2 regions of the Delftia sp. ZNC0008 genome follow, and region 1 is predicted to be linked to the other one. Evidence: predicted binding sites of a transcription regulator. Region 1 holds the regulator's gene; the other holds the start of a gene.
The links. The regulator FNR, encoded in region 1, switches genes on or off when oxygen is low (the NO sensors DNR and NnrR bind a similar motif). The targets are predictions, from matches to a motif close to TTGATNNNNATCAA.
Positions count from the first base shown of each region.

Region 2: the regulator FNR is predicted to act here: its motif matches at 4,956-4,969, upstream of L995_RS27350 (hemerythrin domain-containing protein).

Region 1 covers NZ_JTKZ01000280.1:4,520-10,949, forward strand. Annotated here, with positions in the region: gene L995_RS09295 (HD-GYP domain-containing protein) at 1-24, opposite strand, end outside; gene L995_RS09300 (sulfite exporter TauE/SafE family protein) at 198-923, opposite strand; gene hemN (oxygen-independent coproporphyrinogen III oxidase) at 929-2,311, opposite strand; gene fnr (fumarate/nitrate reduction transcriptional regulator Fnr) at 2,473-3,192, shown strand; gene L995_RS09315 (hypothetical protein) at 3,274-3,561, opposite strand; gene L995_RS09320 (FixH family protein) at 3,744-4,058, opposite strand; gene ccoG (cytochrome c oxidase accessory protein CcoG) at 4,116-5,570, opposite strand; gene ccoP (cytochrome-c oxidase, cbb3-type subunit III) at 5,648-6,430, opposite strand, start outside.
Region 2 covers NZ_JTKZ01000850.1:749-7,178, forward strand. Annotated here, with positions in the region: partial or broken gene L995_RS27320 (Ig-like domain-containing protein) at 1-864, shown strand, start outside; gene L995_RS27325 (molybdopterin-dependent oxidoreductase) at 861-1,505, shown strand; gene L995_RS27330 (hypothetical protein) at 1,802-2,116, shown strand; gene L995_RS27335 (dienelactone hydrolase family protein) at 2,117-2,809, opposite strand; gene L995_RS27340 (SDR family oxidoreductase) at 2,928-3,680, shown strand; gene L995_RS27345 (MarC family protein) at 3,694-4,341, shown strand; gene L995_RS27350 (hemerythrin domain-containing protein) at 4,395-4,895, opposite strand; gene L995_RS27355 (hypothetical protein) at 5,143-5,730, opposite strand; gene L995_RS27360 (CsbD family protein) at 5,876-6,094, opposite strand.

The DNA of each region.
Region 1 (6,430 bases):
TCCAACATCGAGCTGGACAAACATGCCCGGACGGAGGTCTCGGATATCGATGAGGACGGAATGGTTCACGCGCGGCAACGGCCCCGAGGCTGAAGGAATCGGCAAATGTAAGCCGATGATTCGGGCATTATCTCCAGTTCTGAGGGCCTTGCAGGCAATCCGCGACCCTCAGGACCAAGTCTGTCCCCCGCTGTTGTTCATCGGCACCAGAGACTGGGCTTGTAGATCAGGTCCATCCACAGCGCCCACACGGCCACGCCCACCAGCATCAGGCCGGCCAGCCGCGTGCCCCATTCGGCACGCAGGCCGTTCAGGCGCTGGCGGCCCAGCCGCCACAGCCAGGGGCCGGCCACCAGCCACAGCCCGCTGCCCACGCCAAAGGCCGCCATGGCCGATGCGCCCTGCAAGGGGCCACCGCTGAGCGCGGCGACCAGCACGGCCGAATACAGCAGTCCGCAGGGCATGAGCGCCCAGGCATAGCCCGCCGCCAGCGTGCCGCCAGGGGCGGACACCCAGGGCTGCACGCGCCGCCAGGCGGCGCGGCCCGCAGACTCCAGCCAGGCGGGCTGGCGGGCCTGCACCATCATGGCCAGGCCCCAGGCCATCACGGCGACATGGGTCAGCGTCCAGAACGGCTGCAGCGCCGTGGTCTGGCTGGTGAGCCAGGACAGGCTTTCCATGGCCAGCGCCGAGGCAGCGCCCAGGCTGGCATAGCCGGCCAGCCGCCCGCCATGGAACAGCGCCGTGCGCAGCCACAGCCGGCTTTGCAGTCCATGGACGGCGACCACCTGCCCACCACCCTGTACCGTGCCCTGCCCCGCCCCGCCCGTGACCACGCCGCAGGGCGCGGCGCACATGGCAAGGCAATGGGGCCCGCCGACGAGCCCCATGATCAAAGCGGTCCAGAGCAGCGACAACAGCATGGGGCCTAGATGATCCTCGAAAACCGCGCCCGGTTCTTGTCGGCCTGCAGATATCGGTCAAACAGCATGGCCACGCCACGCACGAAGTACCAGCCCATGGGCGTGACCTGGAATCCCTCGTCGCTGATCTGCACCAGCCCCTTGGCCTGCAGGTCCTGAAGCGCCGCCAGCTCGGGGGCGAAATACTCGCGAAAGCCCAGCAGCCAGGCCTGCTCCATGGGCTCGAACAGCACGGCGCCCTGGCACATGATGGCCATGATGACGGCGCGCCGCACCAGATCATCGCGCGACAGTGCCAGGCCGCGCACCACGGGCAGGTGGCCGGCGTCGATGGCGTCGTAGTACTCCTCCAGCGTCTTGGCGTTCTGGCTGTAGCTGGCCCCCACCTTGCCGATGGCCGACACGCCCAGCGCAATCAGGTCGCAGTCGGGCTGGGTGCTGTAGCCCTGGAAGTTGCGATGCAGCCGGCCCTGGCGCTTGGCCACGGCCAGCGCGTCCTCGGGCAAGGCGAAGTGGTCCATGCCCACGTAGACATAGCCGCCGTCCATGAAGGCCGCGATGGAGCGCGAGAGCATGGCCAGCTTGTCGGCGCCCTGGGGCAGGTCCTCGGCCGCGATGCGCCGCTGCGGCTTGAAGCGCTCGGGCAGGTGGGCATAGGCATAGAGCGCGATGCGGTCGGGCCGCAGCGCATTGACCTGGGCCAGCGTGCGCTCGAAGGACTCGGGCGTCTGCTTGGGCAGGCCGTAGATCAGGTCCACGTTGATGGAGGCAAAGCCCAGCTGCCGTGCGGCCGCCACCAGCGCGAACACCTGCTCGGCCGGCTGCACGCGGTGCACGGCGATCTGCACCTGTTCGTCGAAGTCCTGCACGCCGAAGCTCAGGCGGTTGAAGCCCAGTTCCTTGAGCACGGCCAGGCGTTCGACGCTGACGGTGCGCGGATCGACCTCGATGGAGTATTCGCCGCCCGGCTCCAGCTTGAAATGCTCGCGCAGCAGGGCCATCAGCGTGCGCAGCTCATCGTCCGAGAAGAAGGTGGGCGTGCCGCCGCCCAGGTGCAGCTGGCTGACGGCCTGGCCCTTGCCGCAATGGGCCGTGTGCAAGGCCATCTCGCGCGCCAGGTAGTCCAGGTAGACGGCAGCGCGATCGTGGTGGCGCGTCACGATCTTGTTGCAGGCGCAGTAGTAGCACAGCGACTCGCAGAACGGCACATGCACATACAGCGACAAAGGCATGGCCCGCGCTGCGGTACTCGATTTGCGGTGCTCAAGTGCCAGGATATAGTCTTCAGCACCGAAAGCCTCCACGAAACGATCGGCCGTGGGGAACGAGGTGTATCGGGGCCCCGGTACGTCGAAGCGACGCAGCAGCTCTGGGGTGACAGCGGTCATGGGTTTTTTCCTCTAATGTCGTCCACTGTGCCGCAGCCCATTGGCCGCGTCCTTGACTCATATCAAGAGTTGTTCGCGGCAGTGCTGCGACAATTTGATCCAACTCATCGCCATCCACGAGGTCACCGCCGGCGCACTGCTGCGCCGCTGATGTTTACTCCATGAACCTTCAGACCATCAAAGCATCCTGTTCCAATTGCAACCTGCGCGAGCTGTGCATGCCCATGGGCCTGGATGCCGAGCAGATGCAGCGCATCGACGACATCGTGGCCACGCGCCGCAAGGTCAAGCGCGGCGGCCTGCTGTTTCGCAACGGTGAGTCCTTCACCTCGCTGTACGCCATCCGCACGGGCTTCTTCAAGACCTGCGTGGCCACCGAGGACGGGCGCGACCAGGTCACGGGCTTTCAGATGGCCGGCGAGATCATCGGCCTGGATGGCATCGTCAACGACCACCACACCTGCGATGCGGTCGCGCTGGAAGACGCCGAGGTCTGCGTCATGCCCTTCGACAAGCTGGAGGACCTGTCGCGCGAGGTCACGGCCCTGCAAAACCATGTGCACAAGGTCATGAGCCGCGAGATCGTGCGCGAGCATGGCGTGATGCTGCTGCTGGGCAGCATGCGTGCCGAGGAGCGCCTGGCCGCCTTCGTGCTCAACCTGGTGCAGCGCCTGCACGCCCGGGGCTTTTCCAAGTCGGAACTGGTGCTGCGCATGACGCGCGAGGAAATCGGCAGCTACCTGGGCCTGAAGCTGGAGACGGTGAGCCGCACCTTCTCGAAGTTTGCCGAAGAAAACATCATCGAGGTGCGCCAGCGCCATCTGCGCATCCTGGACACGGACGCGCTCAAGCGCATCGTCAACAGCCAGCAGTGCCAGTGAGGCCGCAAGACCCCGCCCCCCGGCAATGAACAGGGCCCGCGATCGCGGGCCTTGTTCATTGCCATTGCAGTGCACGCAGGTTCAATCGCGCCCCAGGCCCTGCATGGCCAGATTTGGGTCCGGCTCGGAGACCACGCCGTCGTTGAGATCGTGCGTGGAGCGTCCCAGCATGGTGGTCATGAGGCTGGACAGCATGGTCACACCCCAGAAGGCGAAGAAGGCCAGCGTGTAGATTCCCTGCCGCGACCAGCCCAGGTCGCCGAGCCAGTGCAGCTCCAGCGGGTCCACGAAGGCGAATACCAGCATCTCCATCACGGCGGCGGCCAGAAAGGCCGGCCAGGCAATCCACATCCAGCGTTGGGCCAACATCAGCGATCTCCTTGAGCTGTCGAGGGGTGGCTTTCATTGTGCGCGCCGCCCGCGCACCGTGCCAAGCCCTGCGCACCCTGCACTGCCTGTAGGAAACCCTTGGCCCTCGCGCATGCTGGAGATGCCATCCACCATACAAAAAAGGCCGCGACTGCGGCCTTGTGCACGGCATTTTCCTGCGTTCAGCGGTCCGTGGGATGGTCCTGCGCGGGCGTGGCCGCGTGGTTGCGGCCGGTGACCGCGGGCGCCAGGCTCTTGGGCACTTCGCGCACGCCATCGGCACGCTCGTTGATGGTGATGCCATTGCGGTAATAGTCAGGATCGATCACGGGATCGGCGCCATTGATCGCAATGACGGCCGTGACCACGCCAGCCACCACGACGGCGGCCGGGCCGGCCACCACGAGCCAGACATGGGCGAACTTCCACCAGGGCTTGCCGGCGTCCGGATGCGAAGGGGCCGTGGCGGGCGCGGAGACTGCGGGACTGGAAGACATGGATAACCTCTTTCTTTCAAACAGCCGGCGCAGCCTGGGCGGCGCCGGCCAGACATATCACCGGGGCACCAGGAAGACGGCCTTTTCGGACGCGCGTCCCGCGCCTGAATGCACGGCATCGATATCGAAGAATACGGTGTGCGAGCCCGGCTCGGCGGAACCGTAGGGAATCTGCAGCCGCGCCGCAATGCCGCGCGTCTCGGCCGGGCCGACCTCGACCTCCTGCTCGGACGCCAGCTCCAGCCCGTCGAGGCCATGGGCGCTGATGCGGTAGCGCTGGGCCTGCTCGGTGGCATTCATGATCTGCAGGCGGTAGACATTTTCCAGCTTGCCGCCCGCGACGATGCGCGACAGCGACGCCCGGTCGCGTATCACGTCGACCTTGACCGATTGGCGCAGCGCCAGGCTCACGATCATGGCCATGCTCAGGCCGATCAGCACGGCCGAGTAGACCAGTACGCGCGGACGGAAGATGCGGCGCAGCACCTGGGCCCGCCGCCACAGGCCGGCCATGGCGTTCTGCGTGGTCAGCCGGATGAGGCCGCGCGGATACTCCATCTTGTCCATGATGGAATTGCAGGCGTCTATGCACAGACCGCAGCCTATGCATTCGTACTGCAGGCCGTTGCGGATGTCGATGCCCACGGGGCAGACCTGCACGCACATCTTGCAGTCGATGCAGTCGCCCAGGCCCTGGGCCTTGTAGTCCACCTTCTTGGTGCGCGGCGCGCGCGGCTCGCCCCGGCCCGTGTCGTAGCTGACGATCATGGTGTCGCGGTCGAACATGGCGCTCTGAAAGCGCGCATAGGGGCACATGTACTTGCAGACCTGCTCGCGCATGTAGCCGGCGTTGCCATAGGTGGCGAAGCCGTAGAACAGCACCCAGAAGACCTGCCAGCTGCCCTGCAGCGCCAGCAGCTCGCCGCCCAGCTCGCGGATGGGCACGAAGTAGCCCACGAAGGTGAAGCCGGTCCACAGGGCAATGGCAATCCACAGCAACTGCTTGAGCGACTTCTTCCAGAGCTTTTCAAAGGTCCAGCCGTTCTTGTCCAGGCGCATGCGCGCACTGCGGTCGCCCTCGACCTTGCGCTCCACCCACATGAAGATTTCGGTGTAGACCGTCTGCGGGCAGGAAAAGCCGCACCACAGGCGACCGGCCACGGCCGTGAACAGGAACAGCGCCAGCGCCGAAATGATCAGCAGGCCCGCCAGGTAGATGAAATCCTGCGGGTACAGCACCAGCCCGAACAGGTAAAAGCGCCGCGCACCCAGGTCGAACAGCACCATCTGGCGCTGCCCCCATTCCAGCCAGGGCAGGCCATAGAAAACCAGTTGGGTGAGAAATACCAGAGCCCATCGCCAGCGTGCGAAGACACCGCTGATGGAGCGCGGGTAGACCTTCTTCTCGGACTCGAACATCGACACCAGCTGGCCCGGGTCCGGGTCGGCAGGCGTGATCGGAATGACTTTGCGGGGAGGCTTCCCGGCATCATCCCCGTTCTCGGGCTTCATGGTGGGTTCCTTGGTTTTTTGGAATATCTGAAAACTCAAAAGGCAAAAAGGCGGCGCCGCAGCGCCGCCCCCTGTCCTTATTGACGGACTGCGCCGTCTTTGTGCGACATGCCCCAGACATAGGAGGCAAGCACCGCGATCTGCGCCTCGGTCAGCTTGTCCTTCTGGGCAGGCATCTCGTTGTGCTTGCCGTTGTTGATCATGGCCGTGATGGCGGCCTCGCCCCAGCCGTGCAGCCAGATGTCATCGGTCAGGTTGGGCGCGCCCAGGGCCTGGTTGCCCTTGCCGTCCATGCCATGGCAGGCGGCGCAGGCCGTGAACTTGGACTTGCCCAGCGAAGCCTTGAGCGAGTCGTGCGGGCTGCCCGACAGGCTCAGCACATAGTGCGAGAGGTTGCGCACATCATCGGGCGTGCCGACGGCAGCGGCCATGGGCGGCATGATGCCGATGCGGCCCGCCGTGATGGTTTCCCTGATCTTGTCGGGCGTGCCGCCATGCAGCCAGTCGCCATCGGTCAGGTTGGGGAAGCTCTTGCCGCCGCGTGCATCCGAGCCGTGGCACTGCGCGCAGTTGTTCATGAACAGGCGCTCGCCGATGGCCATGGCCTGGGGGTCCTTGGCCATGTCTTCGGTGCTCATGCTCGTGAACTTGGCGTACAGCGGCTCCAGGTCCGCGCGGGCCTTGGCCATCTCGTTTTCATAGGCGCCCAGCTGCGTCCAGCCCAGCTTGCCCGCGAACGAGCCCAGGCCCGGATAGGCCGCCAGGTAGGCGAAGCCGAACACCGAGGTGATGATGAACAGCCACATCCACCACTTGGGCATGGGGTTGTTCAGCTCGCGCAGGTCCTCGTCCCAGACGTG
Region 2 (6,430 bases), on a different contig from region 1:
CAGGCCGGCTATGGCTACTTCGAAGGCGCGCCCACCCTGGTGACCCTGGCCGCCACGCCCGACGCTGGCCATGCCTTTGCCACCTGGGGTGATGCCTGCAGCGGCAGCACGCCCACCTGCAGCGTCACCATCGATGCAGCCAGGAGCGCACAGGCCAGCTTCACGGCCTTCAGCGTCACGGCAAGCCTGCCCTCCGGCACCTACGGCACGGCCTACAGCCAGCCGCTGGCGCCCGTGCCCGGCGGCGGCGTGGGGCCGTTCAGCTACAGCGTGGGCGGTTTGCCCGCAGGCTTCAGCCAGGCCGCCGGCACCCTCTCGGCTCCAGCCACGCAGGCGGCAGGCAGCTACAGCTTCACGCTGACCGCCACCGATGCCAACGGCGCCACCACCGAACCCGCAGCCGTGACCGTGGTGATCGGCCCGGCAGCCACCAGCGCCCACCTGTCGGCCTCCCCCGCTGCGCCAGGCCATGGCCAGAGCGTGACTTTCAGCGCCCAGGTCACGCTGCCTGCCGGCGCCAGCGGCACGGTGGATTTCTTGAACGGAACGCAGGTGCTGTGCGCCAGCGTTCCGGTGACCGGCGGGCAGGCCAGCTGCAGCGTGCCCCGGCTGCCACCGGGCACGGCCACGGTGCAGGCGCGCTATGTGCCCGGTGATGGCAATACCTCCGGCTCGGACAGCAACACCGTGACCGTCACGGCGGCCCCCGCACCATCTGCGGCGCCCATTCCAGCGCTGGGCGCCGGGGGGCTTGCGCTGCTGGGCCTGCTGACCGCAGCGGGCGCGGCGTTGTCGCGCAGGATGGGCACTTCACGGAAAATCGGCGATGGCACATCGCCACGCACCCCCAGGAGTTCCCCATGACCGCATCCGCAAGCCGGAGCCCGCTTTCACGCCGCAGCCTGCTGGCCGCCAGCGCAGCCACCGGCCTGGCCCTGTGCGAAAGCGCCCTGGCCGCCCCAGCCGCCCCCGGGAAAAGCACCGAAGCCGCCGTGCTCACCATCAGCGGCCCCGGCGTGCGCGGCAACCGGGGGCCGCTGGACCCGGTGGCCGATCTGCTGCTGAAAAACCATGGCCTGGCCTTCGACTCGGCCTGGACCACTGGGGCCGGTGCGCTGGAGCGCCTGCCCACGGTGGAGATCACGCCCCATATCGAATACGACGGCCAGCCCCACCGGCTGCGCGGCCCGCTGCTGGCCACCGTGCTGCAGGCGGCCGGCGTGGACAGCGCCGCCGCAGCGGCCAAGGGCCAGTGGATCACCCTGCAGGCCATCGACGGCTACCGCGCCCAGCTGCCGCTGGCGCAGGCCCTGCAATGGCGCATGCTGCTGGCCACGCACATGGACGGCCGGCGCCTGGGCCTGGGCGGCCTGGGCCCGCAATGGGCCATGTACGACGCCGACCGCATTGCCGATCTGGCAGGCAAGCCCCTGAAGGAACGCTTTGCGCAGGCGCCCTGGGGGCTGTACCACATGGGGCTGCACGCGCAGCAACCCCAAGGTTGAACCTGGCTTCAGAGCGCGGCAGAACGCGCATTTGGAGTACCATTTCGCGATCCCCTCGGGGGATACGGGCTTGGCGGCCCGAAACAACGTAGGCGCAGCAGCCGCACGCCTTTTTCACGAGGCAGCGGCTTTTTTCATCTTCCCGGTGCTGCGCCGGGCACGGTTCCGTTTTGGCGGGGCTGTGCGGGACCTCCGCAAGGGGGTGCCGGTCCTACGTCCGGTCCGCCAACCTGCACAGTCCTGCCACCTCTCTTGGCGGAGTGGCGGCAGGCTCTTTATGTCACGTAGGAGCTGCCATGGCTGACATCACTCCATCCGGCGAAACAGTTGCCACCCCTCCCTCTTCCACCCTAGGCCCGCCCGGGGAAGAAACCAGCCTGTACTACCCCATTTCCGAATACGAGGTCTATCGCATCAAGGACTGCATGCACCAGATGGGCCTGGTGATCGACCTGTGCTGCATGGCCGGCCCAGACCAACAACTGAACGACCTGGGCGGGCTGATGAGCTTCCTGACCGCGCAGCAGCGCGCGCTGCGGGGCACGCTGCAGACCGTGCAGGCGCGCAAGGCGACGCCGGGGCCGGCCTGTGATCCGGACCCCGGGGGTTGATCAGGCAAGGTGCTGGTCGAAGAAGGCCAGCGTGCGGTCGCGCGCCTGCAGGGCGCTGGCCTCGTCGTAGGCGCTGCGCTGGTCGCAGTTGAAGCCGTGGTCGGCGTCGTACAGGTGCACCTGCACATGCTTTTGCGCCTGGGCGAAGGCCTGCACGGCGTCCACGGGAATGTGCGCATCGCGCCGGCCGAAGTGGGCGATGACGGGGCACAGCGGCTCGCGGCCCATCTCCAGCGGCGTGGTCATGCCGCCGCCGTAGTAGCAGGCCGCAGCCGACAGGCTGGGCAGGTTGCAGGCCGCGCGCCAGGCCCACAGGCCGCCCCAGCAAAAGCCCACGATGCCCACCTTGCCGCCGGGCACCAGCGTGGCGGCATGGGCGATGGCGGCCTCGATCTCGGGCAGCACGCCGGGCTGGGGCAGCGCCTCGGCGGCGGATTTCAGCGCCATGCCCTTGGCACGGTCGGCGTCGCCGTAGCCCAGGTCCACACCCGGCTCCACACGCGTGAACAGTGACGGCGCCACGGCCACATAGCCCCGCGCCGCAAGCCGGTCGGTCACGGCGCGGATATGGGCGTTGACGCCGAAGATCTCCTGCAGCACGACGATGGCACCGCGCGCGGGCACGTCGGGGCGGGCCACCCAGGCCGGCGAAGACGTGCCATCCAATGAAGTCAACTGCACAAAACTGCCCATGTCCGCGTTCCTTTCTGTCTGAGAACCTGTTGTGATTTCCCGGTGGGCGGACGCGCCCCGCAATGCTGTAATGGCGGCGGGCCGGCCCGTGCGGCAATTCTTTCACAGGAGACATTCGATGGAACGAAAAGTCGTGCTCATCACCGGCGGCAGCCGCGGCATAGGCGCCGCAACGGCACGCATGGCAGCTCACCGGGGCTGGGACGTGGTGATCAGCTACCAGCACCAGCGCGATGCGGCCGAGGCCGTGGTGGCCGACGTGCAACTGGCCGGCACCCGCGCGCTGGCCGTGCAGGCCGATGTGGGCGACGAAGCCGAGGTGCTGGCCCTGTTCGGTGCGGTGGATGCGCAGTTCGGCCGGCTGGATGCCCTGGTCAACAACGCCGGTGTGGTGGACCGCGCGCAGACCGTGGCCGAGATGAGCGTGCAGCGGCTGGAGCGCATGTTCCGCGTCAATACCATCGGCAGCTTCATCTGCGCGCGCGAGGCCGTGCGGCGCATGAGCACCCGCCACGGCGGACGGGGTGGCGCCATCGTGAACGTCTCCAGCATCGCTTCGCGGCTGGGCGCACCGGGCCAGTACGTGGACTATGCGGCCGCCAAGGGCGCGTTGGACGTGATGACGCTGGGCCTGTCCAAGGAAGTCGCCGCCCAGGGCATACGCGTGAACGCCGTGCGGCCCGGCTTGATAGAGACCGACATCCACGCCAGCGGCGGACAGCCCGACCGCGTCGAGCGCCTGGCGCCCAACGTGCCCATGCAGCGCGGCGGCAGGGCCGAGGAGGGGGCCGACGCCATCCTCTGGCTGATGTCCGACGGCTCGCACTACACCACGGGCAGCCTGGTCGATATCTCGGGCGGCAACCTCTAGCTCCAAGGCAACCATGGACCTCAAACCGCTGATCACTTTGGTGGCCATCATCAACCCGCTGGCCATCGTCCCCTTCTTCATCCACTACACCGAGGGATTCAGCGCCCAGCAGCGCCAGCAGACCATTCGCACGGCGGCGCTGGCCTCGTTCTGCGTGATCGCGGCCTGCGCCATCATCGGGCTGCAGGTGCTGGACTTCTTCAATATCTCGCTGCAGAGCTTCCAGGTGGGCGGTGGCCTGCTGCTGCTGATCAGCGCGATGAACATGCTCAACGCCCGCCCGGCCGAGGAACGGCCCAACGCGCCCACGCTGGCGGCAGGCGCGGAAAAGGCCGCCATGGGCAACAGCATTGCCGTGGTGCCGCTGACGATTCCGCTGCTGACGGGGCCGGCCTCCATGTCCACCGTGGTGATCTACGCCGACCAGGCACGCACCATCTGGCAGCACCTGGCGCTGGTGGGCTATGGCGTGGTAGTGGCGCTGGTGGTGATGGTCTGCTTTTCGCTGGCCGACCCGATTGCGCGCGTGCTGGGCAAGACCGGCATCAACGTGATGACGCGGCTCATGGGCCTGATCCTGGCGGCCCTGGCCGTGGAGGTGATGGCGGGCGGGCTGGTGAAGATCTTCCCCATCCTGGCATCGCCCGCGATCGTGCCCTGAGCGGGCTGGCTGACTGGTGGCCTTACTGCCGGTTCAGATCGGTTCAGGCCGGCTCAGGCCGGCACGGCCCGCGCGCGGTCGGCGCTGCCGTCGCAGGCACCGCCGCAGCCCGTGATGGGCTGCTCGGGCAAGGCCTCAGGGTGCGCCAGGGAACCCGTGGCGGGATCGAAGCCCGCACTGCGCAGATGCAGGGCCAGCGCCGCATCCATGGTCTGCGCATGGTGCACGAACCAGGCCGCCAGCTCGCCCGCCATGCTGCGGATCACGGCCAGATCCCCCGCTGCCGCCTTGGCCGCCCCCTCGCGCATCACCTGCAGCACCACCTTGTGCTGCAGGCTGTGGCAGTTGGTGCTGGTGAACCGCGTGGACTGCATCCAGCGGTCTTCCTGGTCGAAATGCACCTGCGTATGCGCGATCAACTCATCCCAGCGCGCGCACAGCTGCGCATCATCGGCCGCCTCCACCTCGGCCAGCAGCAGCACGAACTCCTGGTGCACCTCGTCCATGGCCGGCAACTCCAATGCCAGCGCTCCGCTCCATTCCAGCACGGCCATATGCTTCTCCTGCCTTCATCGTGAAAGCCTGCAGCTTAGGAACAGCACCGCCCAACCCGTTTGACCCACATCAGCCAACCCGAAAACAGCAAAGCCCCGCGAGCGGGGCTTGGTCAAGGCGGATAAAACTGGCGCGGCCAAAAGGCCAGGGGCACCGGGCAAGAGCCGCCTCGCGGCGAAGGTGCCGTCCCCCTCCCCCGCGAAGCGAGTAGAGAGGGGGAAGCGGCGTCAGCCGCTCAGGGGGAGCTTACTGTCCATATTTACGCTTGGCATCCGCCACGCAGGCATCCTTGGCGTCACCGCTCATGGTGTCGCAACGGGCCTTGGCAGCCTTGTAGTCGGCTTCGCGGGTTTCCTCGGCAGCGTCCTTGCGGGTCTCGGCCACGTTGGCGGCCTTGGCGGCAGAGTTGGCGGCAGGTTCGGCCTGGGCCTTGTTCACCTTGGCGGCTTCGACGGCACGCACATGGGCAGCCTTGGCATCCTTCACGCAGACGTCCTTGGCGTCGCCCTTGAGGTCATCGCACTTTTCCTTGGCGATGTCGTAGTCCGCATCAGCCTTGGCCTTGAGTGCCTTTTCACTGTTCTTGGGCGAAGGATTGCGGCGCGATTCCAGTTCGGCCTTGGCGACGTTTTCCTGGCCCTTGGCCTGCTTCTCGCAGACGTCCTTGGCGTTGTCCTTGAGCGGCTTGCACTGTTCCTTGGCAGCCTTGTAGTCGGCCTCGATCTGGTTCTTGGCGGCCGTGTGCTCGGCATTGGTCATGGCCATGGCGCCGGAGGCCATCAGGCCCAGGGCGACGGCGGACAGCATGTGGCGAAAGCGTTGCGGTGTTTGCATGATGGAACTCCTTGTATTTGTACTGAACTGGCCCTTGGTGCCTGCGGCGGCGGGCCTTGGGTGCATGCCCTGGGGGCATGCCGGCTGTCGAGGAGCGGATGGGGGCGCCGGCCAGGGCGACCAGCCCATCCGCAGTCCACCCTCGTCAGTCTTCGAAGCGGAAGTCGGGGTTGCGCTTTTGCCAGTCGGTCAGCTGCTTTTCGGCAGCGTCGCGGGCCAGGCCCTGGCGCTCCTGCAGCTTGCCCAGGAATTGCTCGCGCTTGCCGGCGATCACGTCCAGATCGTCATCGGTGAGCTTGCCCCATTGCTCACGGATCTTGCCGGTGAATTGCTTCCAGTTGCCCTTGATGCGGTCTTCATTCATGGCTTGTTCCTTTCAGTGATGTTGAAGTCGTGCCGTGCAATCAGGCCTTGTTTTTTCAAAGCCGCGATCTGCATCAGCGACGGTTCCACTGTAAAAAACCTGCGCGCCGCGCGCCGTAGTCTGGACCTAGTGTTGACGGTCGTCCCAGGGGCAGCCGAGACGGTGGGATCGGGACTACAGCCCCTGACGGACGCGCGGGAAGCGCTGGGTCAGGCGCGGCCCGCCCCTGCCCTGAGTACCCAGCCTTTTCCCCGTATGTCCGCACCTGCGCCGTGGCGGTTGCGGGGTTGCAAGCCTGCCGAAGGACAGGCTTGCTTCGTGATCTGACCTTTCTTG